3 regions of the Paenarthrobacter sp. NPDC089307 genome follow, and region 2 is predicted to be linked to each of the others. Evidence: predicted binding sites of a transcription regulator. Region 2 holds the regulator's gene; each other region holds the start of a gene.
What was found. The regulator HrcA, encoded in region 2, represses chaperone genes, less so after heat shock. The targets are predictions, from matches to a motif close to TTNGCACTCGNNNNNNNCGAGTGCNAA.

Region 1 (10,843 bases), on a different contig from region 2:
CGGTGACAAGTCGGACATGCTCTAGTCCTTGGACGCTGGCATAAACGCAGTAAGCAACAAGGTTTAGGTCAGTGAAAGCGCCGGCGAGGTGGCAGTGGCTGACAGCGTAACCCGGGGCCGCGACTGTGCATTCGGTGACGAACAAAATCTATGTAGGGTTCAGTGACTTCCGGGCCCGCATGGAGAAGGCCCTAAGTTCCTGCTTCTATCAGAGACCAGGAGTTGAAGTGAAGCGGGGCTGAGAAATTCTCCAGAATGAAGCAGGGGGTCTTGGCACCTTGGCCGCACAGTTGCCATCGGACGGGCATGAATGCATGTCATAGGCCCTGAAATAAACCAGCAATCCGTATGCTGAGTTTGCTCCTTCCTTAGGGGCTCATCACTCAAAAAAGGGATCCATTGAAAAGAAAAAATCTATTGCTAGCGATTGGCACTTTGGTCGTGCTCTCCGGGTGCGGCGCACCAGCGGTTGCCCCAGTCTCTGAAGAGTCGGCGTCAAATTCTGCCTCCTCGGTTGCTAGCGAGAAGGTGTCGCCCAAGCCGACACCAACTCCGACACCTACCCCAACGAAGAAGACGGCTCAGATTGGGGATGCCGCCGTTCACGGAGGGATTCAAATTACGGTGACCTCAGCTGTTTCGTCTCCGACCGTTCCCATGAACACCTCCGGCTATCGGGCCGGAAGTGGATATGAAACGTATGAAGATGTGCCTGCCCAGGGTGGTGGACGCTACATCGTCGTAAACGCAGTTGTAACGAACAATGCCAAGGCCCCGATCGATTTGACCTGCGGCTACCCGATCGACGTCAAGGTCTTCAACAGTTCCGCCCAGGTGTACAGCCCGATCCAAGACTCCTACAAAATCAAGGGAAATCCGGAGTGCAATTCTCAACTGCAGCCGGGCTTCGAGTCGCCCATGACTTGGGCTTACCTTGTGCCGGCGAAGTCATCGATCATCGGACTGGCTTTTGCGGAAGTCGATTTTTCATCGTCGTCTCGAAATGATCCAACGATAATCGGGTTCGGGTCCGGTCTATAGCACGGAAGTAGCCGTCCTATAGCTTGGAGGCCGGTCTGCTTTCGGGACCGGCCTCCAAGCTATTCGCTTAGGGTTGTCGTTTCAAGCGCCCTAATGTTTGCCGTTCGAAGACCCTGCAGGAACATCTGTTGGGAAAAGGATCGGCTCGTAATGCTATCGCTTCCCGAGCTCAGTCCCACCCCGCGCCCGCTTCAAATCCTTCCGCAGCCCCCGGTTGTCCGCCCTGAGCTCCTCGTTGTGCTCGCTCAGGCCGCGGTTGTCTTCCGTCAGCCCCCGGTTCTCCGCTTCCAGCTCGAGCACCCGCTTCACCCCGGCCAGGTTCAGTCCTTCATCAAGCAATACCCCGATGCGCCGCAGCGTTGCCAGGTCGTTTTCGCTGTAACGGCGCGTGCCGCCGTCGGTCCTGTCAGGGGTGAGCAGGCCTTTGCGCTCGTATTGCCGGATGTTCTGCTGCCCGGTGCCCACAAGTTCCGCTGCAACCGAGATCGCGTAGACACCCTGGGCGTCCCGGTCGCCGGCGAAAGCAGCGGCGCCGTCGGCAGCCGAGGCGACCAGTCCGCCGTCGTGCTCTTCAGCAGCAGTCCCGCGCTCTGCACCCGCCATCAAAACCTCCGAAAATCTTCCCAAAACCTACTTGCACCACTCTCTCACCAGTGCTATAAAAAATCTATACCAACCACCACAGATCTGGAGGTTGGTACCGACAACAGAATCAGCATCGAAATCAGAGGAGTGAGAACCAAATGCTGATGCGCACTGACCCGTTCCGCGAATTCGACAGGCTCGCCCAACAGGTTTTTGGCACAACAGCACGCCCGGCCGGAATGCCGATGGATGCATGGCAGGAGGACGGACAATTCGTTGTTGCCTTCGATCTGCCTGGCGTAAGCCCTGATTCGGTGGACCTGGACGTCGAACGCAACGTCCTGACGGTAAAGGCAGAACGCAAGTCGCCCGCGGGCGAGAACACCGAGATGATCGCCGCCGAGCGCCCACAGGGTGTCTTCAGCCGCCAACTCATCCTCGGTGACACGTTGGACACCGACGGCATCCAAGCCAACTACGACGCCGGGGTACTCACACTCCGCATCCCCGTCGCCGAGAAGGCCAAGCCGCGGCGCATCGAGATCACATCCAGTGGACAGAGGCAGGAGATCAACGCCTAAACCCGCCGTCCTGCCGGCAGACCCACCCGGGGTGGCCAGCCGGCAGGACAGAGACCGGGAACAACGGAGGCGGCCGCATCGGAATAGTTGGGCGCAGGCTTCGCGCCACGTCACAGCGCTTTTTAGTGCACATGAAAGCGACCCCCGCCCGTCGTCTCCCGATTGATGGCCCCCGGCCCAGGCCGGGGGCCATCTCCTGATCCGCAGCATGAACCGGAACCAGCAGTGAGCACGCAACCCGACCACTACGCCACCCTCCACGTCCCGCCCAACGCGACGGCCCGCGAGATCGCCCGCGCCTACCGCACGCTGCTCCGGACCCACCACCCGGATACGCGCCAAAAGGTCGACGACGGCGACACCACCTCAGCGGCCGACCTCCAGGAACTGCACGCCATCATGCAGGCGTACGTCGTTTTGTCGGACCCAGGCAAGCGGGCGGCATACGACCAGGCGCGGCGGGCGCCAGCTGGTGTGGGCGGTACACCGGTGAAGGTGCGGGTGCATAGGCAAGAACCCCGGCCCGGGTCCGACGGCGGCCAGTCACCGCTCTCCTTCGGGCCGCCCCGTTGGGAACCCTCATCCAGAAACCTGAGAACACCAAGGAGCAATCCATGAGTGCTTGGCGGCCGTACGACGACCACATCATCCCCGCGTTCTACGAGCGGTTCGAACAACGCTGGGGGAGAGGGACAGCGCCATTCCTGGATCCTGAAGTCCACGAACAACCACTGCCCCGGGCACAGTGGATCAATCCGGACACCGGGGCCGCGATCGCCGTCGTTCCAATCTGGACCGACGACCCCGAGCACCGGTCCTTCGGGGTGTTCTACCTGCCGCCCGCAGGCGATATCTGGATGCTCCGGCCCGGTCCCACCACCTTCCTGGAACCACGAGGGGGAGCGAACCAGGAGCAGGTGACGCTGCGCAACGACGCTTTCAAGAAGGCCGTCAACCATGCCAAGGAGTTTATCTACGGCCCGCAGTTGTGAGTGTTCGTTTCTCTTGAGGCGCTCTTTCCACCCCTCGGCGTCCTACTCCCGCAGGACGTCGGGGAGCTCATCAACAAACACGGTCTGCGGCGGCTCGTAATAGATCACAAGGACCTTCTCACCCACGGGAAAAGTACTTGTCTTGTCGAACGGGTGCGCAAAGAACGCACTGGTACCGCCGTGGAAGGGCAGCATGACTTCCCCGATGGTGCCCGGGGCGATGGTTCCAGTGACCCTGCCGATCTTGCCAGTGAGGCTCCGGTTGACCTCTTTATGCATCGGGCGCCTTGGACGGGGCAGGCGGCTGCTTCACGGGAGCTTGCGCCGGTGTTTCCTTGCCCCGCAACGCCGAAGCCAGTGACGGCAGGAAGCTCCCCACCTGGGACAAGATCCCGCCCACCATGCTGTTCAGACCCTCGCCGCCATTGAGCACGGTCAGCTGCCCGATTCGTGAGAACGGCTCCGCCGCTGCGGAAACAATGGCTGGCATGTTCTCCGCGATCTGTTGCGAGATGACTGCATCCTGATTGGTCTCCAACGCTTCACCACGGGCCTTAATGCCTTCAGCTTCAGCCAACGCCTTGGCCTTCACGGCCGAAGCGGCAGCGTTGCCCCGCGCCGTCGTCGCGGCGGCCTCAGCCTCACCGGTCACCCGCGTGGCTCCCGCCATGGCAGCGGCGGCACCGGCAGCCGCCTGGGCTTCCAGTTCCACCCGCCGCGCGTTCGCCTGAGCCTCGAGTTCGGTGCGCTTGGCCAGTGCTTCGGCGGCGCTGATGTCTGCCGCTTTCTTCGCCTCCGCGTCAGTGCGCTGGGCGTAGGCCCTGGCATCGGCCGGTTTGCGGATGGTGGTCTGCAGTTTCTGCTCTTCCCGGTCAGCCTCAAGCTTCGCAACTTCTGTCTCCTGGACCACCACCTGTTGGCGGGCCGTGGCGTCGGCCAGTGGTCCGGCTTGGGCAGCCTGGGCGCGGGCCTGCTCGGCATTGGCCTGTGCTGCTGACTGCTTGATCGCGGACAGGCTCTGAGCGTCTGCGATCAAGGCGGCGGCTTCCGCTTCCTTCTCCGCGGCCTCACGGTTGCGGGTAGCCTCAGCAATGCGGGCCTCCATCTTGACCTGCGCGATGTGCGGCTTGGCCAGATTTTGGATGTAACCGGTGGGATCCTGCAGGTCCTTGATCTGGAGCGAATCCACCACCAGCCCAAGCTTCTCCATCTCCACGCCACTGGCACTGCGGACCAGCGAGGCGAGCTTGTCCCGCTCGCGGATGATCTCCTCCACAGTCATGCTTCCAATGATCGAGCGCAGGTGCCCCTCGAACACGTTATAGACCTGGCTCTCCATCTTTGGCTGCTGACCCAGGAACCTGCGGGCCGCGTTGGCGATAAACGGGGGAGCATCACCAATCTTGTAAATCACTACGCCATCAACGATTACCTGGATGCCCTGGGAGGTGACGCAGGAGACTTTGAGCTCGGTCTCGTTCAACGTCAAAGCCAAGGGGCGGACCGTCTGAAGCCCGGGGATCACCAAGGCGCCCTTGCCCGTGACGATCTTGAAGTCCATCCCGTCAGTATTTTCCAGTGTTCCGCGCGTCAGCCCTGAAATGATGAGCGCCTCATTCGGCTCCGCCACTTTCCACATGGCCTTCGTGGCCAGCCAAATGAACCCGATGACCAGAACGACGCCAAGAATCACTGCGATAAGAGGAAAGAAAGCTGAGAGGTCGTCCATTGACCCTGTCCCTTCAGACGGTGTGAGCGCCGCACTTTGGTTGACCCCCAATAGGCCAAATGGTTGCTCGTGTACACAGTCTCGTTCTGCCGGAGCAGGGAAGTCCAGCACATTTGTGCGTCAGTTGTGCGGCCGTCCGTGGACCACGCGGGGAAGGAAGGAAGAGCGTCAAAAAGAAGGCTGGTGCAGCCTGGGAAAGAATCCTAAGGTGGCTGCACCAGCTGCTAGTACGACTTTCTGTTAAAAGTTGTGACACCTATCCATTGGCCGCTCCTAGTTCCCGGCTTCGATTGTTTCCGGGCCTTAAACATGGATCGGGGACGGTGGTCTGCCCCCGCAGAACACCTCCCATCTTACGGCGGCCCACAGGAAAAAGCGCTGAAAATCGCGGTATTTCAGGGGCGCCTGACGGGGGAGGGCGGTCCGTCGTGGCACGATTGATCACGATGAAACTGCGCGCTGATCAGACCGGAAACCGTGGCCTCCCCATGCCCCTTTGGCTGCAGGGCGGTTTGGAAGCGGCCCAGGCAGCGTTCATTTCAGCCATCGTGGTGGTGCTTCCGCTGGTGGGAGTGTGGGCGACGGACGGTTTCCAGGACCGCAACGTGGACTCGCTGGCACGGCTCGGTGGCCAGGCGTGGTTGCTGATCCACGGTGTTCCGCTGGAGCTCGCGCATGTCAACATTGGCACCGCCGCGCAGCCGGGATCCGGGCTGCTGTCCTTGATTCCCTTGGGCCTGACGCTCATCCCGTTTCTGCTGGCATGGCGGGCGGGCCGCCGTCTGGCCCGCGCCTCCTATACTGACCAGCTGTGGCAGGCGTTCTTCGGCGCATTCCTTGTATATGCGGCCTTCGGCGCAGCTACGGGTTTTGTGTGCCGCACGACCGAAGTTGTCATCAATCTGTGGCTGGCCATGGCCATTCCCTTGATCTCGTTCGGCCTGGGTTTGGTTGTGGGCGCCCGACGCGAGGCCGGTTCCTGGAGCCGCCTGATCGGCGTGGACGCCGTGGCCTGGCTCGCCAAGACCAGCCAGCATTCACGGTGGGCGGGCTCATACGTGGGCTCTGCATTGAAAGCTGGTTTCGTGGCAGCGATGGCCGCCGTCTGCATGGCTGCTGTCCTGTTGGCTGTGACCATCGTGTGGCACTGGACCGACATCATCGCCGTTTACGAAGGCCTTCAAGCCGGGGCCCTGGGCGGCGCCGTGCTCACCATCGCCCAGCTCGGGTTCCTGCCGAACCTGGTGATCTTCGCGTTGGCGTGGTCCTCGGGAGCAGGCTTCTCGCTGGGAATCGGCTCGACGGCGGGTCCGTTGGGAACCGCGGTGGGTCCTCTTCCCGCCGTTCCCATCCTGGGCAGCCTGCCCGCGGGACAGCTCGACGCCGGCGCCATGGCACTTGCGCTGCCTGTACTTGCCGGGATCCTGGCCGGCTGGTGGTTCCTCCGCGAGGGCGAAAACCACTTTGACGAGTGGCTCTCCATCAAGATCAAAGCCCGCTGGTTCACGGCCACCGTTTCCACACTGTTCCTTGGGGCCTTTATTGGCGCCGTTGCAGGCCTGCTCGCTGGCGCCCTGGCATGGATCGCGCGCGGTTCCGCCGGGATTGGCCGGCTCACCGAAATCGGACCCCACCCGTTGTGGACGGCAGTCTGGCTGGCTGCGGAAGTCGGTATCGGCGTCGTGATTGGCTACGCTGTGGGGCCGTGGCTGGAACGCCGCCAGAAGCTGCGCGAGGCCAATCTGGACGAGGAAGCGTACGACGACGAACACGCCTAGGCGCGTTGGTCCAGTGTCGCTGGGCTACCTGAGCGAGCCCGGCATCGATTTCTCGAGCTGCGTGAGGCACTGGGTCTTGGCGGACTCGGTCAACGCCCCGCGGGCGCAATCCTGGTAGGTGCTGACCTGCTTGAAGAACAGTGCCGATGTCAGGATGAGCAGGCACATGACGGCCGTGACTACCAGGCCGGAGATCGTCCCGAAGAGGATGAGCCGCGGGTGCTTGTACTTGATGGTCCGCACCAGAACGGCGATGCCCAATACCAAAGCTGCCAGCGTCAAAATGGCGCTCAACCATACGTAGTTCACGTTGAGGGAGAACACGAAGAACGAGCCCAGGGCCGACAAAAGGAAGGCACGGAACAGGATCTGGGTCACGCCGAGGGCTGACTTTTCGGCCTCGGAGCGAGGTTGCTGGCTCGGCCTGGGACCGACGTCGGGATTCATGTTTTCCAGCCTACGCGAGCCGCCCATAAGCTAGTGCAATGCGCATTGTTGTCCTCGTCTCCGGTACTGGTTCCAATCTTCAGGCTGTCATCGACGCCGTGAAGTCGGGTGAACTGGATGTCGAGATCGCCGCCGTGGGCGCTGACCGCCCCGATACCTACGGCGTGGAGCGCTCTGACGAAGCCGGCATCGAGACGTTCGTGGTCAACTTCAACTCGTTCCAGACCCGGGCTGAGTGGGATGCGGCCCTGCGCGACAAGGTGCTCTCCTACAGCCCCGACGTGGTGGTTTCCTCCGGGTTCATGCGGATTGTCAGCGCCGACTTCATCGATGCCTTTGGCGGCAAGTACGTCAATACGCACCCCGCGCTGCTCCCGTCCTTCCCGGGCGCCCACGGTGTCCGCGACGCCATGGCCTACGGCGTGAAGGTGACCGGCTGCACTGTCCACTGGGCCGACGCCGGCGTGGACACAGGCCCCATCATCGCCCAGGAAGCTGTCTCCGTGCTTCCCGAAGACACCGAGGAAACCCTGCACGAGCGCATCAAGGTGGTGGAGCGCCGGCTCCTGGTCCAGACGCTCGCAGACCTCGCCGCCGCTTCCCGCGTACCCAACTAGGGGACAGCAAACGTCGCACTGCGGGCTCAGAGGGACGTTTACTGTCCCTTAGTTTCGGTCCAGACCCAGGAGCCTGTGGATATCGTCACGCAAGGGTTGCCGTTTTGCCAGCATGGACAGATGAAGATTCCTGAGCCTCTTCCCGCCCATTTGTCGTCGAAGCCCTTTACCAGGCAGGAAGCGCTCGACGCCGGTGTGACTGTCGGGCGCTTACGCTACAGGGATCTGGACTCGCCAAGCCGACAAATCTTTGTCCCTCGATCCGCGGACGAGGGCCCAGTGCAAGATCGTGCGCGCCCCTTGACCCTTGTCACGCCTTTCTCGGCAGCTTCTCACGCAACAGCATTCTTGATCTGGGAGTTTCCCGGGTTCCTGCCCGGAAGCAATATGCCGGGCATCCACATTTCGAGGCCGGACACGAGGGGCAGAGCCAGAAGGCGGGGCGTCATTGCGCACAAAGGCCAGTTCTTCGAGGACGAGATCACCACGCAAAACGGCCTGTACATCACCAGCCGTGCCCGGACGTGGCTGGATTGCGCACGGAAGATGGACATTGATGAGATCACCGTTGTGGCGGACCATCTGGTACGCATCCCACGGCCGGAGTTTGAGGGACGCTCCGAAGCGTACTGCACTGTGGACGACCTCGAAGAGATGCTGGACCGGCATTGGGGAACTCCGGGCATTCGAAAGGCCCGGTTGGCTTTGGAACAGGCCTGCGTGGGCGCCGACTCCGCGCCCGAAACGCGACTGAGGCTGGCACTTGGGCGGGCTGGACTGCCCAAACCGGAAGTCAACGTGCGCACTCAGCTAAGTCCCGGCGTCGTACGTCAACCTGATCTTGGTTATCGCCAGTGGCGGGTCGCGGTGGAGTACGAAGGCGAGGGGCATTCGGACCCGGACCAGATTGTGAGGGACATTGCCCGCGAGGAGGATTTCAGCCGCGCTGGATGGATACTTGTCCGCATCTCGAAGCGTCATATGTCCACCGGCGCGGTCACCGCGGTCGCCAAGGTCAGGCGGGCGCTCGAGCAACGCGGTTGGTCACCCAACTAGGGGACAGCAAACGTTCCTCTGAGCAGTCAGTGGAACATCTGCTGTCCCCTAGTTGGGTAAGCACTTACGAGAGCTCGCGCTGCTTGGTTTCCGGGGCGAAGAAGGCCATCCACAGCACGGACAACACCACCAGTCCACCGGCCAAGGCGAACGAGGTCGCCAGCCCGAACTCCGGCCAGAAGTACGAAGCAAACACCAGCGGGCCAAACCCTGCGCCGACCCGTGAGAACGTGGAGGCCCAGCCAAAGCCCGAGCCGCGCAGTTCAGTGGGGTAGAGCTCGGACACGTAGGCGTACAGGACCGGGATAGCCACCTGCACCACGAAGCCGAACACCAGCAGCCAGAACACGGCGGCTGAGGGCACGTCCACCACGAAAGCCACGATCACCAGCGTCAGCGCGGACAACGGACCAGTGATCGCAAGGATCCACTTGCGGCCCACGCGTTCGACCAGGAGCGCGGCAACCACCACGCCCACAAGCCCGACGGCGGCCATGCCCGCCGTCGTCACGAAGGCCTTGTACTCCTCGAATCCCGCGCCGATGAGGATGCGTGGCATCCACGTGAGGGACAGGTAATAGACCAACAGCACGGAGAAAAAGAGGGCCCACGCGGCTGTGGTGATCTTCCAGTTGAACGTCCAGACATTGCGGAGCTGGGCCCATGCGCTGCCGGGGGAGAGGCGCGGGGCGGCCTGGGCATCGGGCAGGCTGTACGCCCTCGGGGAAGCCCCGGTGGCTTCAACCAGGCCATCGATGACCGCGGCAGCCTCCGCACGCCGGCCTTTGCGGATGAGGAACAACGGAGATTCAGGCACGGAGCGGCGGATCCAGAAAACCAGCAACGCGGGCAGGACCATGATGAGCATGGTGAGCCGCCAGTCGCCGAAAGCCGCGACGAGTCCGGCCGAGATGAACCCACAAAGCGCAGCACCGACAGGCCACCAACCATCCATGGCCGTCAGCACCCTGCCGCGCTGCTTCCGTGGCGTGAACTCACCCACCAGCGCGTAGTCCACCGGAATACAACCGCCCAAACCGAAGCCGGCCATGAAACGGAAAATGCAGAACCACACGATGTCGGGGGCGAACGCGCCCAGAACCGTGAAGATGCTGAAGATGAGCAGGGTGGCGGTGAAGGCCTTCTTGCGCCCGATCGTGTCAGCGATGGTGCCCCACGCGAACGCACCCACGGCCATGCCGATCAGGTTGGCCGTGCCGATCCAGGCGGCGTCAGCCGGTTGCAGCGACCAGTGCTTGGACAAAAGCGGAATCAGGATGCCGTTGAGCGTGACGTCCCAGGCATCGAACATGAACCCCAGCCCGCCGATCAGGAAAATCCTGCCTTGAACCTTCCACCGCCACGGCAGTTCCTGCACTACTTGTTCGCCGCTGGGCACGGCTGTGTATGTATTCATTGGGCCTCCTGCATGCAACTTTATGCGCTGCGCACGGCGCGGAAGTCCGCGTTACTTTTGGTTCTCGATCGCCCTTCGCAGGAAACCCCCCGCTTCGTCCAGCGCACCCTTGGCCTGACCAGCGTCGATGCCCGTGAGGAGCACCAAAATCGCGGCCTTCACCGAGCCGCCAACTGAGTCCAGCGCAGCAGCAGCCTCCTGTGCGGACACGCCGGTGGCATGCTGAACGGTCCGTTGGGAGCGGGCAACCAGCTTCTCGTTCGTGGCGCGCAGGTCCACCATGAGGTTCCCGTAGGTCTTGCCAAGCTTGACCATCACCAGCGTGCTGATCATGTTGAGGACAAGTTTCTGCGCCGTGCCCGAGTTCAGCCTGGTGGATCCTGCGATGAACTCCGGACCCACCACAACCTCGATTGCCGCATCCGCCAGATGACTTACGGCCGAGCCCCTATTGCACGCCAACGACGCCGTAAACGCACCCTTCTTGCGCGCCTCCTCCAGCGCGCCGATCACGTACGGCGTCCTCCCGGAGGCCGTAATACCCACGACGGCGTCGGCTTCGGTCACGTTGACATCGTGCAGGTCGCGCGCGCCCGCGGT
Region 2 (9,190 bases):
ACCCCGTACTTCGCGATGCCCTGGAAAAGCTCATGCTCAACGACGCCGCCCTGGTGTACGAGCCTGAGACCTCCGCAGCGCTGGGCTTCGGCTTCCGTGTGGGCTTCCTGGGGCTTCTGCACCTGGAAATCACGCGTGAGCGCTTGGAGCGGGAGTACAACCTGGACCTCATCTCCACTGCTCCCAACGTGGAGTACGAGGTCACGCTGGAGGACAAGAGGGTTGTCCACGTTACCAACCCCAGCGAGTACCCCACAGGCAAGATCTCCGAGGTCCGTGAGCCGATGGTTTCCGCGACCGTTCTCGCGCCCAACGAGTTCGTCGGCGCCATCATGGAACTGTGCCAGAGCCGCCGCGGGCAGATGAAGGGCATGGACTACCTGTCCGAGGACCGCGTTGAGCTCCGGTACTGGATCCCGCTGGCGGAAATCGTGTTCGACTTCTTCGATCTCCTGAAGTCCAAGACCCGCGGTTACGCTTCGCTGGACTGGAAGGCCGACGGCGAGCAGGTTGCCGACCTCGTCAAGGTGGACATCCTGCTCCAGGGCGAACAGGTGGATGCCTTCAGCGCCATCACGCACCGCGACAAAGCTTATGCCTACGGCGTCATGATGACCGGCAAGCTCCGTGAGCTTATTCCGCGGCAGCAGTTCGAAGTTCCCATCCAGGCAGCCATCGGATCGCGCATTATCGCCCGCGAGAGCATCCGCGCTATCCGCAAGGACGTTCTGGCCAAGTGCTACGGCGGTGACATCACCCGTAAGCGCAAGCTGCTCGAGAAGCAAAAAGAGGGCAAGAAGCGCATGAAGATGGTGGGCCGCGTTGAGGTCCCCCAGGAAGCCTTCATCGCCGCGCTCACCACTGATGAATCCAAGGACAAGGCCAAGAAGTAAATGCCAAGCGTCCTACCTTTGGGCGATCCGGCACCTGCGGATGGCATCTTGCCTCCGCAGGTGCTGGACGGCGTCGAGCAGCGTAAATTCGCGCTCTACGTGCACATTCCGTTCTGTGCCGTTCGGTGCGGGTACTGCGATTTCAACACCTACACCGCGACGGAGCTTGGCGGGGGAGCGTCGCAGGATGCTTATGCGTCCACAGCCGTTTCAGAGCTGGGTTTCGCGGCCAACGCCCTTGAGGCTTCCGGCCTGCCGCCGCGCCCCCTCAGCACAGTGTTCTTCGGGGGTGGCACACCTACCCTCCTGCCGGCGGAGGACTTGGCGCAGATCCTGCGCGCCGCCGTCGGGCAATGGGGCCTTGAGCCTGGCGCCGAGGTGACAACCGAGGCGAATCCGGACTCCGTGACGCCGGAGTCTCTGCAACTGCTTGCGGACGCAGGCTTTACCCGTGTGTCGTTCGGTATGCAGTCCGCTGTTCCACACGTGTTGAAGGTCCTTGACCGGACGCACACACCCAGCCGGGTACCCCTGGTTGTGCAATGGGCGCGCGAGGCCGGTCTGGCCGTCAGCCTGGACCTCATCTACGGTACGCCCGGGGAGTCCATGGAGGACTGGGAGTTCTCACTCCAAACGGCCCTGTCCTACGGACCGGACCACATCAGCGCCTATGCGCTGATCGTGGAGGAGGGCACCAAGCTCGCTGCACAGATCAGGCGCGGACAGGTGCCGGGAATCGACGACGACGATCACGCCGCCAAGTACGAACTGGCGGACAAGATGATCTCAGCGGCGGGCCTGAACTGGTACGAGGTCAGCAACTGGTCCAGGACTCCGGAACAAGCATGCCGCCATAATCTGGCTTACTGGCGCGGGGATGACTGGTGGGGGATTGGCCCCGGTGCACACTCACATGTTGGTGGCGTTCGCTGGTGGAACGTAAAACACCCCACGGCCTACGCATCGCGGCTGGGAACCGGAGCCTCGCCTGCGGCGGGGCGTGAAACCCTCGACGCCGGCACCCGTGAAGTCGAGAGGATCATGCTGGAGGCGCGGCTGGGCACAGGCCTTGACGTGGATGCCCTGGACAAGGTTGGCCGCCACGCGATGGCGGGCCTTATTGCAGATGGACTGGTTGATCCGGTTCAGGCGTTCAAGGGACGTCTGGTTCTTACGCTGAAGGGTCGCCTGCTCGCTGATGCCGTAGTCCGCAGGATCCTGCCGGACTGAACCTGCGTTACTTGATCCAGCGCAGGTTGAACTTGTAGCGGTGCGGCTGGCCGTGGTTGACGCGGATGCCCGCCGAGACCGAGAAGCACGTCAGCGCAACCCAGATGCCAGTGGCGATCACTGCAAAAATGTTTCCTACAACTGGCAACAGGACAAGGATGTTGGCCAGCACGGCGGCGATGGTGGGAGGAAGCGTGAAGTTCAGCGCTTCCTTTGATTCCTGCGCTGTAAATGGTCCCCGGTCACGGAAGATCAAGTAGATCAAGAGTGCCGGCAAGCATCCCAGGATGCCGCCGAAGTGCGCCAATGTGGCCCACTGCCTGTCCTCACTGGCTGTCAGCGGGAGTGCGTTGGCAGGGGCGCCATGGTACTGGGGCCGGCCTGCGGCGCTGCCCGGTTCTTCAGGAGCGTTATCTGCCACGGTGTCTTCCCTTTGCTTTAAATGCTTTAAAGATGCTGCGGTGTTGCTGTCCAAGAATACCGGCCCGAGCGTCCTTCCCGGGACCAACGCCCCGGAAACACACGAGATCCTGCAGTGCCGGGCCGGCAACCCTACGGAACCGTCAGGAAGTCTATGACTTCTTCCACACGGCCCAGCAACGAGGCTTCGAGGTCCGAGTAGCTGCGCACGGCACCAATTAGCCGTTGCCAGCCCAAGCCTATGTCCTCGGCTGTTTCGTGGGGCCAACCGAAGGCTCTGAGGATCCCGGTTTTCCAGTCCGTACCGCGGGCTACTGCGGGCCACTGCTCAATGCCCAGGACCTTGGGCCGGATTGCCTGCCAAACATCAACGTATGGGTGGCCGACAATCAGGACGTTGCCTGGAGCGCCAGGGACTGTCATGGCATCGGCTGCGATACGGGATTCCTTGGAGCCTTGCACCAGGTGATCCACGAGTATGCCCAAGCGGCGGCCGGGGCCTGGGCGGAAGTCGACGATGGCGGATTTGAGGTCATCCACCCCATGGAGGGGTTCCACCACGATGCCCTCAACGCGAAGGTCATCACCCCAAACCTTCTCTACGAGTTCGGCGTCGTGTTTGCCTTCGACCCAGATGCGGCTCGCCTTGGCGACCTGGGCACGTTGGCCCTGGACCTTCACCGAGCCCGAAGCCGTCCGCCCGGCCGGGACTGCTGAAGCTGGCTGTCTGGGGGCCGGAGGCATCAACCGGATCGCCTGTCCTTCGAGGAGGAACCCGTACCCAAGCTGGAACGATTTCGTCTTTCCGCGCCTGTCCTCGAGTGACACGATGTGCATGCCACCTGTCTTCTCAACCCTCGTCACTTCGCCCACCCAGCCCGACTGGACGTCTTCGAGGACCATTCCCCGTTGAACGGGAACCTCAGGGAGCTGGCGTTTGGCCGGAGCCGTCAGATCCTGCGGGCCCCAATTATCGAAAGCCAAGGAATTCCTACCTCTGTGGTGATGTGTGAAGGGACAGGGTCAGCATTCATTAACCGGTATTTTGGCGCTGCCCTGTACGCAGTCCGCGGACAGATTCAATGCTAGCAACGCGGTAGCTCATACTAGACTTGTTAGCACTTGGGCATGTTGAGTGCTAAGTGCGGTGATCCCTCGAGGTCCCGCGGTGACCGGTCCCTTGGACCATGGCAGTCGTCAGGAGGTGGAGCAATGAGTGAGCCACGCAAGTTGGAAGTGCTGCGTGCCATCGTTGAGGATTACGTGCATTCCCGGGAGCCCGTGGGATCGAAGGCCCTTGTTGAGAGGCATCACCTCGGAGTCTCCAGTGCCACCATCCGCAATGACATGGCTGTCCTGGAAGAGGAGGGACTCATTGCCGCCCCGCATACCAGTGCGGGCCGGATTCCCACGGACAAGGGCTATCGCCTGTTCGTCGACAGGATCTCCCAGGTCAAGCCTCTGTCCGCCGCCGAGCGTCGGGCCATCCATTCGTTGCTGGAGGGCCCGGACGATGTCGATGACATTCTTGAGCGCACCGTCAGGCTCCTGTCCCAGCTGACCAACCAGGTCGCCGTCGTGCAGTACCCACACTCGAACCGTGCCTTGGTCCGCCACGCAGAATTTGTCCTGCTGGCTCCCAAGCAGGTTCTTGTGGTCCTTATCGCGGACACGGGGAGTGTCGTGCAGAAAGTCATCGATGCCGGCTCCGACGTGGGCAACGAGGCCTTGATGCTCTTGCGGTCGCGTTTCCTGGGCAGCATTGCCGGCACGCAGTTGGCCCTTCTGCCGCAGGTGCTTCCGTCCGTGGTGGCCCTCTGCCCGCCGGAGCTTCGCGGCCTGGCACAAAAGCTGGCCAACGGCTTGGAATCATTAAGTGACACCAGTCGCGAAGAGCGCATCCTCATGGCCGGTACGGCCAACCTCGCGCGTTCAAACGTGGACTTCCCGTTGAGCATCGGGCCCGTGCTCGAGGCCCTTGAGGAACAAGTTGTCATGCTCCGGTTGTTGTCGGACATGGGGGACGATCCCCGGGGCGTCACGGTCAGTATTGGCCGGGAGAATCCATATGACGGCCTGGCCGAGGCATCAGTGGTGGCCACAGGCTACGGCTCAGGTGCCAAGGTGGGAATCCTTGGACCGACCCGCATGGACTATCCCACCACTATGGCGGCAGTTCGCGCTGTGGCCCGCTACCTTTCCCGCATTCTCGGCGGCTGAACACCGGCCTGAGAAAACATCCGTAGTACAACCAGGAAGAGATACCGACTTTGAGCAGCCACTATGACGTTTTGGGAGTCTCGCCGGAAGCCACCGGGGAAGAGATCAAAAAGGCGTACCGCAAGCTGGCGCGGAAACTCCACCCGGACGTAAACCCCGGAGAGGACGTCGCGGAGCAATTCAAGGCCGTGACGCACGCATACGAAGTATTGTCAGATCCCCAAAAACGCCGTGTTTACGATGCCACAGGCAATGAAAACGGCACCGACAACGGCTTCGGTGGCGGTTACGCCGGCCAAGGCTTCGCCTTCCAGGACATTTTCGACACATTCTTTGGCGGCGGGGGTGGCCATGGTGGGCCTGCCTCCCGCGTCCGGCGTGGACAGGACGCCCTCATCAGCGTCCGGATCGACCTCAAGGATGCCGTGTTCGGCGTCAACAAGAAGCTTGAGGTGGACACGGCCGTGGTCTGCCCGACCTGTGACGGCAGCTGCTGCCGTCCCGGCACCCACCCTGAGCGCTGTGATATTTGTGGTGGCAGCGGACAGGTCCAGCGCGCAGTCCGCTCCATCCTTGGACAGGTCATGACCACCGCCCCTTGTGGTTCCTGCGAAGGTTTCGGCACCGTCATCAAGGACCCCTGCAACGAGTGCAGCGGACAGGGCCGCATCAGGAGCCGCCGTTCGCTCACCATCAAGGTTCCCGCGGGCGTCGCCACCGGCACCCGCATCCAGCTGTCCGGCCAGGGGGAGGCAGGTCCGGCAGGTGGTCCTGCCGGTGACCTGTACGTGGAGATCCGCGTCAACAACGATTCCATGTTCGTACGCGAAGGCGATGACCTGCACGCAACCCTGAGCGTGCCCATGACTGCGGCGGCGCTGGGAACCGATGTCCAGCTTGATACCTTCGACGGCTCCCAGGACATCGAAGTGAAGGCAGGCACGCAGTCCGGTGAAGTCATCACGCTTCGCGGTCTGGGTGTGACGCACCTGCGCGGGTACGGACGCGGCGACCTCAAGGTACACCTCCAGGTGGAGACTCCCACCAAGCTGGACCACGCCCAGGAAGAGCTTCTGCAACAGCTCGCCAAGCTGCGGGGTGAGCAATTCACTGAAGGCAAACTGGTGGCCAGCGGCGGCATGTTCGCCAAGCTCCGCGACAAGCTCGGTAACCTGTAGCGGTGAGCAACCCCGTTTTCTTCACGCCGGCAGGCAGCCTCAGCCACGTTGGTCCCGGTTCCCTGTTCGTCCTTGAGGGACCGGAGGCGCGGCACGCTGTGACGGTAAAACGCCTCGCCGTCGGTGAATCCGTGGATATCGCCGACGGCGCCGGCGTTCGGCTGACAGGAACGGTAGCCGACGTCGAATCCGGCACCCTGACGGTCGAGGCCTCAGAAGTCGTGGTCGAGGAACAGCCGCAGGTCCGCTTAGTGCTGGTCCAGGCGTTGGCGAAGGGCGACCGGGACGAACTGGCCATCGAAACGGCGACGGAGCTCGGAATCGACGCCGTTATTCCCTGGCAGTCAGAGCGCTCCATCGTGCGCTGGAAGGCGGACCGGGCAGCGAAGGCGCATGCGAAATGGCAGTCCGTTGTCACCGCGGCAGCCAAGCAGGCACGGCGCGCCTGGATACCCGCGGTCCGCGGCATCGTCGACTCCAATGGGTTGGGGAAAGCCGTCGCGGATGCAGACCTGGCCATCATTCTTCATGAGGACGCCAAGAACCCATTGCGGGAAGTGCTGGAGAAGTGGGAAGTTGATGGTGCTTCGCCCAGCGAGGTTCTTTTGATCGTCGGCCCGGAGGGCGGAATCTCGCCGCGGGAAGTAACGCGGCTCAGTGACGCGGGTGCGGTCACGGCTCTCTTGGGTCACCATGTCCTGCGGTCGTCGACGGCGGGACCTGCCGCCGTCGTCCTGGCCAGCGACGTCCTTGGACGTTGGTAACCGGCCTAAGCCACGCTGAACAAACGGGTGTCGGTGCTCGATTCGATGGCCTTGCCGGCATCATCAACCTCGGACACGCGCAATTCGTACTTGCCTGGCTTCAGGGTCGCGCCGAAGCTGAAAAGTCCATACTGACCGGGTTCACCCGTTGCCTTGGTCTGTCCTGTCAGCAGGCTCGATTTCTCGCCTTTGCCGTTGTCCTGGAGGATTTGCCAATTGATGGGGCGCGAGTTGTCGGTGATCCGGCCATTGAACTTGATCAAGCCGGGAGGCAGCGATACGTCCTCCTGGGGATCGATGATCCACAGTGGCGCCACCAGGGAGGCGTCGCGCGTCATGGGTTCGCCGAGTTTTACCTGCCCGAAGGCCATGTAGTCCTTATGGCCGTCCACCAGGATGACGACCTGGATCTGCTGGCCGGAGTTGATGAGCCCGGAGGACGAGGCTGCCGCCGTGGCGGTGTACACCAATTGCTGGATGGCACGCTGCGCCATTCCGGCGTCAAGGTTCGAGTTGAAGGCGTCCCGCGAAACATCAACGGTGATCACGTTTTTCCCCGAGATGGAGGTGGCCAAACTTCCCGGTTCCTGCCACGGCGTGAAGAAATCATGGTCCAGCGGCTTTTCCGCCATCATGATCTTCAGAGCCGTCGTCACAGGGTTGCCGTCGCCGGAGATGTCCCGGAATTCACGGTAGAGGTAGACCTCGTCCTTGCTGCGCCCGATCCAATAGACCGGGATCTTGGTGGAAGCCTGGGTTGTTTCCAGGGGTGCATTGCTCGCGGGGGCGTCCTGGACGGACATCGGTGGCGAACTCGTTGTCACCTGGCTGCCCCCACCACCATTGGCGATGCAACCGGTCAGCAGCAGGACAGCAAGCATCGCCGGCGCAGCGATAGCGGACCTGGTCCGCTTGCGTGCGCCAGTGCCGTTGTTCGCTGGCTTGGTGATGGCGGTTCCTGTCTTACGGTGCAGAATGCAGCCCCTGTTGGGGTGGGGTCGCTGAGGTCAGGTCGCGGGGGCTGTCGCCACCCGCTATGCCAGCTTGGCACATCGACGACGGCGTCTGGCCGGGTTTGTGCGGACCGGGACCAACTGAAACATGATTGATACCGGCTTGATGCCGAGTTGAGACTAAATGTCGGGCCGCCGCGGTGGAGTGTGTTCCGGCCCATGTTGAGGTTCATCCTGGTCCGCCCTGGCGTAGGATTGCGTCATACGATCAACCGGAGGAGAACAGGCCGTACGGCCAGCACTATGAGTGAATCTTTGAACGGACGGCTCAGGACCGGAAACGGGAACCAGCCGCCCACCGAGTTCCCGCACACATTACCGGGCACGCGCACGGAAGTTGTCACGTTCGATAACTCCGACCAGATGGTTCACTCGCTGGGCAGCCATGACGAAGCCTTGCGGTATATCGAGGAACAGTTCCAGGACGTCAACTTCCACGTCCGGGGCAACGAGCTCTCAATGACCGGGCCCTCTACGGTCATTCCCCGCATCATGCGCCTCCTGGAGGAAGTCCGCGGGCTGGTGGCCAAGGGCACGTTGGTGACGCCGGACGTGCTGCAGCAGCTTGTGTCCCTTCTGAGGACCCAGTCAGTGCAGAATCCTGCCGATGTCCTGACACACAACATCTTGTCCAGCCGGGGCAAGACCATCAGGCCCAAAACGCTGAACCAGAAGAACTACGTCGATGCCATTGACGACAACACGGTGATCTTCGGGATTGGGCCAGCTGGCACAGGCAAGACCTACCTGGCCATGGCCAAGGCTGTGCAGGCCCTTCAGATGAAGGAAGTCAGCCGCATCATCCTGACCCGGCCGGCTGTCGAGGCCGGGGAGCGATTGGGATTCCTTCCCGGAACCCTTAGCGACAAGATCGACCCCTACCTGCGTCCCCTTTATGATGCGCTGCACGACATGATGGATCCGGAGTCCATACCGCGCCTGATGGCTGCGGGGACCATTGAAGTGGCGCCCTTGGCTTACATGCGTGGACGAACCCTCAACGACGCCTTCATCATTCTCGATGAAGCCCAGAACACCACTCCTGAACAGATGAAGATGTTTCTGACGCGCCTCGGGTTCGGTTCCAAGATGGTGGTCACAGGCGACGTTACACAGATCGACCTGCCTTTCGGCTCAACGTCCGGGCTGCGGATTGTCCGCGAGATCCTCACCGGGATTGACGACGTCAACTTCTCGATCCTGGAGGCAGCCGACGTCGTGCGGCACCGTCTGGTTGCCGACATCGTCTCCGCCTACAGCGCCTGGGATGACGCCCACCGCCCCGAGGCCGCAAACACCCATAAACGTGGAGAACGTAAATGAGCATTGAAGTCAACAACGAGTCCGGCGTAGCAGTGGATGAAGCGCAGCTGGTGACGTTGTCCCGCTTCATCTTTGAGCGCCTGTACATCCACCCACAGGCGGAGTTGTCGATCCTGCTGGTTGACGAGCCCGCCATGGAGAAGCTGCAC
Region 3 (10,843 bases), on a different contig from region 2:
TCGGCGAGGCCATCAGGCTGCAACTGCCCAACCATCCTTTGCTGTCGTCCTTCTTTGCTGCCGGCCCAGAGTCCTTCCGCGTAGTGGATCTTGAGCGTGCGCAGGGCCTCGTGCGGGACCATGTGATCTTCTCCCTCGGTTACGGACGCACGCCCCACGGCCGGGCTCTGCACTCCTTTGGCCCGCTGTCCACTGAAGGCGGGCGTAACCGCTTTGCCTTGGCGATGACCAGGGCACGGCGCTCCATGCATGTCCTGAGCTGCTTCCGGCCCGAGGACCTTGACCTTGATCGACTGGCGCACGGAGCTGTGGACTTCTACGAGTTGTTGGACCGGGAACTCTCTGGCAACAGCAACCTTGGAACCCCGGCTTCCCGTGCCGTTGCCAGCGAGCAGGCGCTTGGCGAGGACCCGTTGGTGGCTGATCTCGGTGAGCGACTGCGTGCCCGTGGTGCCCGTGTCTGGCACCTCTACGATGGCGTCCTGGACATTGCCGCGGCAGCGGATCCGGTTCACACCATCGGCCGTGAAGGCGCTGAGATTCCCACGCCTGTGGCCATCGAATCCGATGGCACGGAACGCTATCGGCGCATGAGTGTCCGCGAACGCAGCCGCTTGCGCCCACAACTGCTGGAGCGCATGGGGTGGCGCTATATGTCGCTGTGGACGATCGAGGTCTTCACTGACCCGTCCTCTTGTGCAGACCGCATTGGCTCCTACCTGGGGTTGGAAAACCACATCCCGAAGTCCACGGGCTCGCCGCAGCATGGCTTCCTGGACATGGATGTTGAACAATTGAACCTGGAGAAAGCGCAACCAGTGTTTAACCGCCCATCCGCCACGGAACCGGCTCACCAGGCCGGGGAGGACGCCGATACCGCGCGGGACCAGGCCGGGAACAGGAAAGAAGCACCAATGACGGAACAAGGAAACGGCTCCACCGACGCCCCTGGGGCGGACGCTGTGGACGCAGTCGAATCCGGCGACGCTGCGGCGGAGGAAAAGACCACCGAAGCGGCCACTGCCAAGCACAGCTCCGGCGGGATCCTCCCCACGAAAGCCGCTGAGGACGATCCCCGCAGATGGGGCGACGAGGGCGGCTACGACCACGAACAGTGGTTGAAGGAGCAGAAGCCTCCGCACTGGGGCTAACTGCTTGAGAAGCTTCATGGGCTGACCAAAACAAAGAAAAGCTTGCCTTGCGTGGATGCGCCGGCAAGCTTTTCTGCTTGTTGGGGGCTGGCAGCCACCACAACCAGCCCTTCGGTGTCACTGGTGCCGAGCCATTCGCCGGCCTTGCCGCCCTGCGCGGAAGTCCAGAGGACAGGGACGGGGCCTGCCAGCACCTGGCTTTGGCGGGACTCGTCGTAGGATCCCGCAGCTGTGAGGACAACGGTCACCAGTTGGCCGGGCGACAGCAGCTGGATGGAGGATGGATCGGCCATGCGAAGGGGAACAGCAGCAGAACCGGCAGGAGCGCCCACCAGGAGCCCGGGGCCCAGGAGATCCGAATCCATGGGCGTTTGCCCCTTGTTCAGCGGTGAAGCCAATTGGCGCCCCGCAAGCGCCCCAACGTCGTTCAATGCGGCGGGTATGGCCAACTCGGGAGCAACTGCCACGGTACTGAAGTCGGACTCTTTCAGGCTGGTACCGGCGGGCAGATCGCGCGCTGCGACAACCACGCTGACACGTTCCACGGACGCCGGGGTCAGTTGCTGGACCGCCAGTCCTGCCGCGACGCAGAGCAGCAGCGCAACAAAGAGCCGCCGGTTACGGGAAATCCATGCTCCGGGTGTTCTGCGTTGCAGCCCGCCGCGGGAAGCAGCCCGGGACAAGCCCAGGGGAGTGCGGCCACGGGACGGCGGGTGGTGCGGCTGCCTGAGTGGCCGGGGGAATTCGTTGCCGGCTGACCGCTCGGCATGTGCGAGGAGGGCGCTACGGGAGGAATGTGACATTCAGTCACGGTAGCCAGCGTGCCCGGCCGCCTAACAGGGGCCGGGCCGCCTATGTGGAAAAAGCTGCGGGCCTAGCTTGCCGCTGCGGCCGCGGGTGCTGGCGTGGCCGAAGGCGCCGGTGCGGCCGGTGCTGCTGCAGGAGCAGCGGATACTGTGCTTCCCTTGGCATCGCGGGAGTCGGTGCGGTAAAAACCCGAACCCTTAAAGACGACGCCCACGCTGTTGAACTTCTTGCGCAGGGTGCCCTGGCACTCCGGGCACTCTGTCAGGGAGCTGTCTGAGAAGGACTGGACGATGTCGAAGGCATGGTCACAGTCTTTGCAGGCATATGCGTATGTGGGCACTGAGTTCCTCCTTTAGGACAAAGTTCAGGTCCTGTTCCGCTGCAGCGGATCATTTCCGCATTAGCAGTCCCAGGGCCTGAGTGCCAATTCTATCACCCGTCCACGCGGCTGATGCCAGTACTTGTGCCGGAACTCACCAGCTGGCGCAAGCTTTCAAGAGACGATTACGCATCCCCAAGCCGCACCACGCCGGAGGGCGTGAGTACTTCCCGCACGGGGCGGTCAAAAGCCTCGGCGGGTATGGAGCCCGAAGGCAACAGATCGTCGTCGTACACTACCGCGATGGTGGGCGGCCGCTGGCCGGAAGCATCAAGGCCCTGGAGGAGCCGGTCGTAATAGCCGCCGCCCTGGCCAATCCTGTTCCCGTCCCGGTCCACAGCGGTGGCCGGCATGAAGATGCCTGCCGTGGAGGCAACCACCGTACTGTCCAGCCGCTCTCCCAAAGGCTCGTCTATGGGGGCATAAGCGGACCGGACGAAGACCGTGGACGGGGTCCAGTACACCCAGCTCAACTGCCGGTCCGGCTCGCACACTGGAAGCAGGACTTCATGGCCGTCGTCGTGGAGCGCCTTAAGGAGCGGCATGGTGGGCGGCTCGAACGACACGCCGACGTAGACCGCGAACGCGGACGGTTCGCCGGAAGCTGCCGACTTCGCCCATGCGCTTCCGTGCCGGGCGATATCCCCGCCCGCTGCTGCGATCTGCTCGGGAGTCAGACCCCTTCTGTACAGTCGCCGGCTGCGGCGGATGTCTTCTTTCGATGCCATCTGTGTCCCATTCTGAGGTTTGTCCGGTCTGGCGGAATTGTTTCCTGGTGTTGAGCGTGCAGGAAAATGTGAGGCCTGCGCGGCGGGGGGTTTAGCTGATGATCTGTTCCTTCCGTTACATTAGTCCGGTGACTCTCGATAACAACGCTGTCCGTAAGGCTGTCATCCCCGCAGCGGGTCTTGGTACCCGGTTCCTTCCCGCCACCAAGGCGATGCCGAAGGAAATGCTGCCTGTGGTCGACAAGCCCGCCATCCAGTACGTCGTCGAAGAAGCGGTCAAGGTGGGCCTGCACGACGTCCTCATGATTACAGGACGCAGCAAGCGCGCCCTGGAAGACCACTTTGACCGTGTGCCGGCGCTTGAAGCAACCCTGGCTGAAAAGGGCGACACCGCCAAGCTGGAAGCAATTCAATCCGCCACCAACCTCGGCGACATCCACTACGTCCGTCAGGGTGACCCGAACGGCCTCGGCCACGCGGTCTTGCGTGCAAAGCAGCACGTGGGCCACGAGCCCTTCGCCGTCCTCCTGGGTGATGACCTTATCGACGCCCGTGACGACCTCCTCAGCGAAATGATCGCTGTCCAGCAGAAGACCGGCGGCTCCGTCGTTGCTTTGATCGAGGTGGAGCCTTCCAAGATCAGCGCTTACGGCTGCGCCGACGTCGAAGACATCGGCGAAGACGGATACGTACGCATCAAGCAGCTGGTGGAGAAGCCGTCCCCCGAAGAGGCGCCGTCCAACCTTGCCGTCATTGGCCGGTACGTGCTGCACCCGGCCGTCTTTGAAGTCCTGGAGCAGACCGGACCCGGCCGCGGTGGGGAAATCCAGCTGACCGACGCCCTTGAGGTCCTGGCCGCCGGTGAAGGTGAAGGCTACGGCGTCTACGGCGTGGTCTTCCGTGGCCGTCGCTACGACACCGGCGACAAACTGAGCTACCTCAAGGCCTGCATTGAGCTGGCCTGCGACCGTGAGGACCTCGGTCCCGAGCTGCGTGAGTGGCTGCCGAACTTCACTGCCACGCTTCCCCAGTAACACGGATGTACGGCCCTGCGATCTGGCCGGTAACGCTGGAGTGCGGAGACCTGGCACTTCGGCCCATCCGCTATCGCGACAAGAGGGAATGGTCGGAAGTCCGTTCCCGGAACAGTGACTGGCTGGCGCCATGGGAGGCGTCCAACCCGGCCCCGGGTGGCCGCCTCCCCAGCTATCGCCAAATGGTGGGTTCCCTCAATGAACAGGCGCGCCAGTCCACTGCCCTGCCATTCGTGATCGTCGAACGCACTGCAGGAGCCCGCGAACCCGCAATCGTCGGGCAGCTTACTGTCTCCTCGATTCTCTGGGGATCGGCGATGATGGCCACATTGGGCTATTGGGTGGACAAGGACCGTGCTGGGCGCGGCATCGCGCCCACAGCCGTGGCCATGGCCACCGATCATTGCTTCAACGTGCTGGGCCTTCACCGGATGGAGATCAACATCCGTCCAGAAAACGGACCAAGCCTGCGGGTCGTGGAGAAGCTCGGATTCCGTGACGAGGGCTACCGGGAACGCTATTTGCACATCAATGGCCAGTGGGCTGATCACCGCTCTTTTGCCTTGACGTCGGAGGAAGTCCCGGAGGGTCTGCTGAACAGGTGGCTTAGAGGGCAAACGGGCAGGTCATAGGGCATTTCGGCCTTATCTCCAGTCATTTGCGGACTCGGCCACGACACACCGGCCGCAATGCCGCCACCCCCGGTGATTTGCTTCTACGGTTTTGAATGTGGACTTCCCTCTCAGCAGCTCAGTGATACTTGTGGTCACTGTCGCGCTGTGGATGGTCTGGGTGGCGCCGTACGTTCTGCGGAACAGGCGCCAACAAGTCCAAGCGGCCGCTGTTCCAGCAGAGGCTTTCGACGACGAACCAGACGAACCGCAGGCAGGGGTGGTACTGACTTTGGCACCTCAGCAGGAGAAACCGATGGAGACCATGCACAGCAAAGCACAGGCGTCGCCCCAGGAATCCCCCGTGGTCGAGTCGTCTCCGGGCAAGCCGCCCACAACCCCGTTTACCATCCGCTACGCGCGGCTCACGCTGGCTGTGTCCGGGCTGGTCCTGCTGGTGACAGCGCTGGTTTCCGGAATTCTGCGTCTTTTCGGCACCGGATCCGTCTGGTTGCCTTTGGTATCGCTGGTTGGTGCGGTGGTCGCCGTCGTGGTTTTGCGGAAGCTGGCCCTCCGCGACCTCCGTGAACGGCGCGCCCGTCGCGCTGCACAGGCGTCGCCCATCCCTACGCCTGCGCGCTACCTGCCCAAAGAGCCTCGTACTGAGGCGAAAGAGACTTCGGTTTTTGATGCCGAGGCCAGCAGCCGTGAAGCCGCCCGCTTGTCGGCGGCGGAACTGCGCCAGGCAGCGTTGGCCGTCGCGGTTGCCGCCGGAGACCAGTCAGCCCAGGTCGCCGAAGACTCGAGAGGTGCCAGCTGGCAGCCTGTTGAGGTTCCGAAGCCCACCTACGTGGACGCAGCGAAGGCCCAGCGTCCCGCGCCTGAACCGCTGGACTTGCCTGAGGCGCCGAAACCCGTGGGCAAGCCGGTCTTGAAGCAAGCTGCCGGACAAGCTGAAGCAGCGGCAGCTACGCCAAAGAGCCAAAGCGCCCTGAGCAACCTGGACGATGTCCTGCAGCGACGCCGCGCCTGAGGCGGCATGAATTCCATCTGTGTTGCCGGCGGTACGGGCCAGGTGGGACGCGAAGTCGTCCGGCTTGCGTTGGATGCCGGGCACCAGGTTTCGGTTCTTAGCCGCCATGTCCCGGGCGCCGGTTCTGCAGGCCATTACGACGGCGCCACTTACTTCGCCGGCGACGTCACCACAGGTGAGGGCCTGGCGGCCGCTGTGGCCGGTGCCGACGTCGTTATTGACTGCCTTGAGGGGCAGTTCGGGAAAGCCCAAAAGCAATTCGCCGACGGCGGCGCACGGCTTCTCGTGGCCGCTCACGCAGGCGGTGTCCGAAGGGCAGTGGCGCTGTCCATTATCAACTGTGATCTCAGCGACTTCGCCTATTACGCTTCGAAAGCGGACAAGGAAGCCAGGTACCTGGGCGCCCCACTGGAAACCGTGGTGGTCAGGGCAACACAGTTCCATAGCTTGGTTGCCGGGATCTTCGCTGCAGGTGCCCGTATCGGTCTGATCCCTGTCTTCAAGGGTGTCGGATTCCAGACGATCGCTCCGGCCGACGTCGCTGCCGTATTGCTGGAGGAAGCCTTGGCTGTCCAGCTCCCTTCGAGGCATCATGCACGGACGGTGGGCGGTCCAGAGGCGGTCCCCATGCGGGCAATGGCCGAGGCCTGGAAGGCTGTGACGGGTGCCCGGGGCATGATTGTCAGCGTGCCGCTGCCCGGGAGCATGGGGGCGTTCCTGCGCTCCGGCCATAACCTGAGTCCGGCCGACGCTGTTGGGACGGAGACGTTCGTGTCGTGGTTGGAAAAGCGCCGGGAAAGTTTGTAGCCTAGGGACACTGGCCGGGGCGGGATACCGGATCCAGGGGCTATAGCTCAGTTGGTAGAGCGCTTCGTTCGCATCGAAGAGGTCAGGAGTTCGAATCTCCTTAGCTCCACAATTTGTTCGACGTTCAAATCCGGTGCCCGACTGTCTCCACGGCCTCGCACGCCTCGTTCGACGCCAGCAGTTGAAGCGCCTCTGCCGCGGGAGATCCTGGGTCGGCTGCGTACATGAGAATCCGGTGGCCCGATTCGTCCGGAGGGGTGAGGACCTCGAAATGGAGTTCGAGGCGTCCGACCTCGGGGTGATGCATGTATTTCAGCCCGGACATGCAGTTTTCAACCGGATGGCGCGCCCAAAGTTTGGCGAATTCTTCGCTGGCCATGGTGAGCTCGCCCACCAACGAGGTCAATTCCGGGTCATCAGTGGACCGTCCGGCAACCAGCCGAAGCGATGACACAGCGCGGGCAGCTTCCTCGCGCCAGTGCGTGTACAGCTCGCGGGTGTGGGCGTCGAGGAACAAAAGCCGGGTCATGTTCGGCCGGGTGGATGGCGTTCGGGGCGCAGCGAAATCCAGATGACCGGCAACAAGCCGGTGACCGACCCGGTTCCATGCCAACACCTCACTCCGGCGCCCCAGAACGACCGCAGGTGTGTTGGGCATCGACTGGATCAGGCGCAGGGTCCCGGGCCGTGCTTTGTCCGGCTTCGTGGCCGCCCGCCGTTTGGCAGTGGCTGGACGTGCAAGGTTGAACAGATGCGCGCGCTCATCCGTGTTCAGGTTCAAGGCCCGGGCGATCGCGTCAATGATGGCCTCGGAGGCATTGTTGCTGTGGCCCTGCTCAAGGCGGGTGTAGTACGTGCTGCTGACCCCTGCGAGCATCGCCAGTTCTTCCCGGCGGAGTCCGGGGACGCGGCGGATTCCATAGTTGAGGAGGCCGACATCCTCCGGCTTCAGCGCAGCCCGCCGGACGCGAAGGAACTCCCCAAGTTCGCTTTGATTACCCATGGTCTCCATTCTGCCGGTCCTCAGGGGTGCTGTCCTGTCCCTGCCAGTGATAGGCAGGAGGGGGTGTGGTTGATGCCGGAGCGATCCGTGACAGTGGAGGTTCAGACGCTGCTCATGTCAGCGGGCACCACCACACAAGAGGACAACATCCATGACTTCGTACCAGGACGTCACCACTGGAACCGGCGGCCCACCGTCTGCCCAAACCATCCATGGAAGCCAATCCCCGGAACGCATGACCGTTCGGCAACGTTTTGCGCTCGTCGTCCTGCTGGCGGCCAGTTTCACGCTCGCAGTGGATTTCTCCATCCTCAACGTCGCACTCCCGGCGATTGGGGCCGATGTCGGCTTCAGCCTGGAGAACCTCCAATGGATCGCGACGGCGTTTGCCTTGTGCGCCGCCGGGCTCACGTTACTGTTTGGGCGTGTCGCAGATATTGCGGGACGCCGCAGGCTGTTCCTCCTTGGGATGGCCCTGCTCGGTGCAGCCTCGCTGGCCGGTGGTCTGGCGGCCGCGCCAGCGGTGCTGCTGATTGCCCGCGTGGGTCAAGGCATTGCGACTGCCATCGTGGTGCCGGCCGCGCTATCCCTGCTGCTTGCCTCGTTTCAGGAAGGACCGCTGAGGGACAAGGCGCTGGGCCTCAACGGTTCCCTTATGGCCGCAGGATTCACCACGGGTGCCATCCTTGGCGGGCTCCTGACCGACCTGCTCAGCTGGAGATGGGCTTTCCTGATCAATGTTCCGGTGGCCCTTGCGGTGCTCATCATCGGTCCGATGGTGCTGCGGGAGAGCAAGCCGGCCACCAAGCTGCGCTTGGATGTGCCGGGTGCCATCACGGTAACGCTGGGTCTTCTGGCTTTGGTCTTCGGACTCACCCACGCCGCTGAGCACTCGTGGAGCGATCCGCTGACGCTGGCTTCCCTTGGGACCGCCGTCGTGCTCTTTGGGGTGTTCGTGGCCGTCGAGCGCCGTGCCGCGTCACCCCTGGTGCCGCTGGACATCCTGAAGCGGTCCACTGTGGCGTGGGGGAATATCGCGGGCATCCTGGCGTTCGTCACGGAGACGTCCTTGGTTTTCCTCCTGACCCTGTACCTGCAGCAGGTCTTGGGCTATACGCCTCTCGGTGCTGGCCTGGCCTTCGCTGTCCTGGGTGTCGGTACTGTCTTGGGCGGCATCCTTGGGCCCAAGGTCATCGGCAAGTTCGGGAACAAGAAGGCGATCGTTTACGGATTCATTGTCCAAGCCATTGCCACGGGCCTGCTGGTGCTGCTCAGTACTGATCCTGCGTCCATCGGCCTGCTCTTGGTGGCAACGGTCATCGGGGGTGTCGCGAACCTCGTGGTCATTGTCGGTTTCATGGTCACGGCAACGTCCGGCCTGCCCGATGCCGAGCAGGGGTTGGCCACGGGACTGGCAACGATGAGCCAGCAGATAGGAATCACCATGGGCATACCGGTGATGAGCGCGATTTTCACCGCGCGTGTTCTTGTCCTCGGCAACCACGAAGCCCCTGCGGTGCTCAGCGGCGTGACCACCGCCATTTGGGTCAACGCCGGGCTGTGCCTGGTGACGGCCCTGTTGGTTGCAGTGTTCCTACCGAAACCGTCCCGGTTACCGGCGATCGGCTGACTTCCTCCTGCGCCTGACGCTCCGAACAACGAGCCAGCCCACGAAAACCGCCACGGCCGCGTACACCGCGTAATTGAGGAACCGCGAGTACTGGTCGATCAGGTGATACTGGGTGCCGAGCAATGCCCCCAGACCGATCAGCACGGCGTTCCAGAGGCCGGCTCCGGCAATTGTGAAGATGGAGAACGTCACGAGGTTCATCCGTTCCGCACCGGCGGGCAAGGAAATGAGACTGCGCACACCGGGCAGCAGCCTGCCAAAGAAGATCGCCGACTTGCCGTGGCGTTCGAACCATGAGGAGGCTTTCTCGAAGTCCTCCCTGTCAACCAGGGGTAGCTTCGATAGCAGCGTGATGGACCTCTCCAGGCCCACCTTTAAGCCGAGCCAGTACAAGAACAACGCGCCTGCGTATGCGCCGAGGGTGCTGGTGGCGAACACCAAGACGACGTTCATGCTTCCCTGCTGGGTGAGGAATCCCGCCAGTGGCAGTATTACCTCGCTGGGGATTGGGGGAAATACGGTCTCCAGGAACGTCATCAGGCCTACACCCCATTCGCCCAGGGCATCGATCACCTGGGCGGCGATCCCCACAAGGCCGGTCAATTCTTCGGTCGAACCTTGGGCTCTCAGTACACTGATCAACTCTTCGCCCTCTCATTGACTTCGCCACCGTAAACGCTATTGCCATGAGCCCTATCGGGCAAAGCAGCCCCATGTGCGCTGAGCCTTGCAGCCCGAATCCCAACGCCAAGCCATGCTCTTTGCGGGCCCCGGGGGATCGACAAGGATGAATAGGACACCCTGCCGTGCCAGAAGGAGCATCGAACATACCCTCAGACGACGCAGCTTGAAGGTGGCTATTCCGTCTTGGAGTTGCCCACTTACGACGCTGCGCTGGAATGGGCTGCCAGGATTGCCGCAGCCTGCCGTTGTGCGCAGGAGGTCAGGGCCTTTCAGTACGATCCTGCCAGCTGATTCCCATTGTCTTGGCTCCGAACCGGCTATATCGTTGACTATATCGTTCAGTATCGTTCGCAACCTCCAGAGGTGAGCTTGATGCACAATTCATTTCCTTCCAGCGGATTCATGGGCAACAACTTCGACGGCATGTGGCAAGCCGTGGAAGAGTTTCGATCACGGTTTGAGAAGCGCGCCGGCAGTAGGGCGGGCCGCGGCGAGTTGAGGACAGCCATTCTTGCCCTCCTGGCCGAACGCCCCATGCACGGCTACCAGATCATCCGGGAGATCGAGGAGCGCAGTGGCGGAAATTGGAAGCCCAGCGCGGGTTCGGTGTACCCCACGCTGCAACTGCTCTCGGATGAGGGGTTCGTCAGTTCGGAGGAATCCAGTGGACGCAAAATCTATTCACTGACCGAGGCCGGCAGGGAAGACGTGGCCAGTTCCGAGACGTCCGCGCCGTGGGGCTCAGTGGGTGCTTCGTCGGGGCCGGGGTTCGCGGCGTTGCCCAAGGCCGGGGTGGAACTCGCCCAGGCCGCAGCCCAGGTGGGCCGGACCGGGACGCCCCAGCAGGTGCAGGAAGCGGTGGCGGTGCTGGCCGAGGCCCGCCGTCGGCTGTACTCGATCCTCGCCAAGGACTAAAGGGTGACGTCGGTTCGACTCGATCAGGCACAGCACACCCCAGCCGCTGTGGGCGCCAGCG

Region 1: a site for HrcA is predicted at 1,675-1,701, ahead of AB0N72_RS06050 (Hsp20/alpha crystallin family protein). Genes of this name have one in related genera too.
Region 3: a site for HrcA is predicted at 2,359-2,385, ahead of AB0N72_RS10840 (FmdB family zinc ribbon protein). Genes of this name have one in related genera too.

The regions. Positions count from the first base shown of each region.
Region 1 covers NZ_JBFBHE010000002.1:469,964-480,806, reverse strand. The annotation lists gene AB0N72_RS06060 (hypothetical protein) at 658-1,041, shown strand; gene AB0N72_RS06055 (MerR family transcriptional regulator) at 1,195-1,644, opposite strand; gene AB0N72_RS06050 (Hsp20/alpha crystallin family protein) at 1,785-2,207, shown strand; gene AB0N72_RS06045 (J domain-containing protein) at 2,433-2,825, shown strand; gene AB0N72_RS06040 (hypothetical protein) at 2,822-3,199, shown strand; gene AB0N72_RS06035 (hypothetical protein) at 3,242-3,478, opposite strand; gene AB0N72_RS06030 (SPFH domain-containing protein) at 3,471-4,928, opposite strand; gene AB0N72_RS06025 (DUF6350 family protein) at 5,375-6,706, shown strand; gene AB0N72_RS06020 (hypothetical protein) at 6,731-7,180, opposite strand; gene purN (phosphoribosylglycinamide formyltransferase) at 7,192-7,770, shown strand; gene AB0N72_RS06010 (hypothetical protein) at 8,158-8,826, shown strand; gene AB0N72_RS06005 (MFS transporter) at 8,891-10,243, opposite strand; gene murQ (N-acetylmuramic acid 6-phosphate etherase) at 10,295-10,843, opposite strand, start outside.
Region 2 covers NZ_JBFBHE010000001.1:659,024-668,213, reverse strand. The annotation lists gene lepA (translation elongation factor 4) at 1-893, shown strand, start outside; gene hemW (radical SAM family heme chaperone HemW) at 894-2,123, shown strand; gene AB0N72_RS03035 (DUF4870 domain-containing protein) at 2,131-2,544, opposite strand; gene AB0N72_RS03030 (DUF3097 domain-containing protein) at 2,676-3,527, opposite strand; gene hrcA (heat-inducible transcriptional repressor HrcA) at 3,756-4,763, shown strand; gene dnaJ (molecular chaperone DnaJ) at 4,814-5,941, shown strand; gene AB0N72_RS03015 (16S rRNA (uracil(1498)-N(3))-methyltransferase) at 5,944-6,705, shown strand; gene AB0N72_RS03010 (GerMN domain-containing protein) at 6,711-7,508, opposite strand; gene AB0N72_RS03005 (PhoH family protein) at 7,962-9,041, shown strand; gene ybeY (rRNA maturation RNase YbeY) at 9,038-9,190, shown strand, end outside.
Region 3 covers NZ_JBFBHE010000004.1:110,554-121,396, forward strand. The annotation lists gene AB0N72_RS10830 (DUF4011 domain-containing protein) at 1-1,151, shown strand, start outside; gene AB0N72_RS10835 (RcpC/CpaB family pilus assembly protein) at 1,166-1,954, opposite strand; gene AB0N72_RS10840 (FmdB family zinc ribbon protein) at 2,026-2,298, opposite strand; gene AB0N72_RS10845 (5-formyltetrahydrofolate cyclo-ligase) at 2,463-3,065, opposite strand; gene galU (UTP--glucose-1-phosphate uridylyltransferase GalU) at 3,194-4,099, shown strand; gene AB0N72_RS10855 (GNAT family protein) at 4,105-4,731, shown strand; gene AB0N72_RS10860 (hypothetical protein) at 4,862-5,743, shown strand; gene AB0N72_RS10865 (NAD(P)H-binding protein) at 5,750-6,550, shown strand; tRNA gene AB0N72_RS10870 (tRNA-Ala) at 6,587-6,659, shown strand; gene AB0N72_RS10875 (helix-turn-helix transcriptional regulator) at 6,675-7,553, opposite strand; gene AB0N72_RS10880 (MFS transporter) at 7,789-9,183, shown strand; gene AB0N72_RS10885 (DedA family protein) at 9,166-9,825, opposite strand; partial or broken gene AB0N72_RS10890 (transcription initiation protein) at 10,009-10,158, shown strand; gene AB0N72_RS10895 (PadR family transcriptional regulator) at 10,240-10,782, shown strand; gene AB0N72_RS10900 (AarF/UbiB family protein) at 10,786-10,843, shown strand, end outside.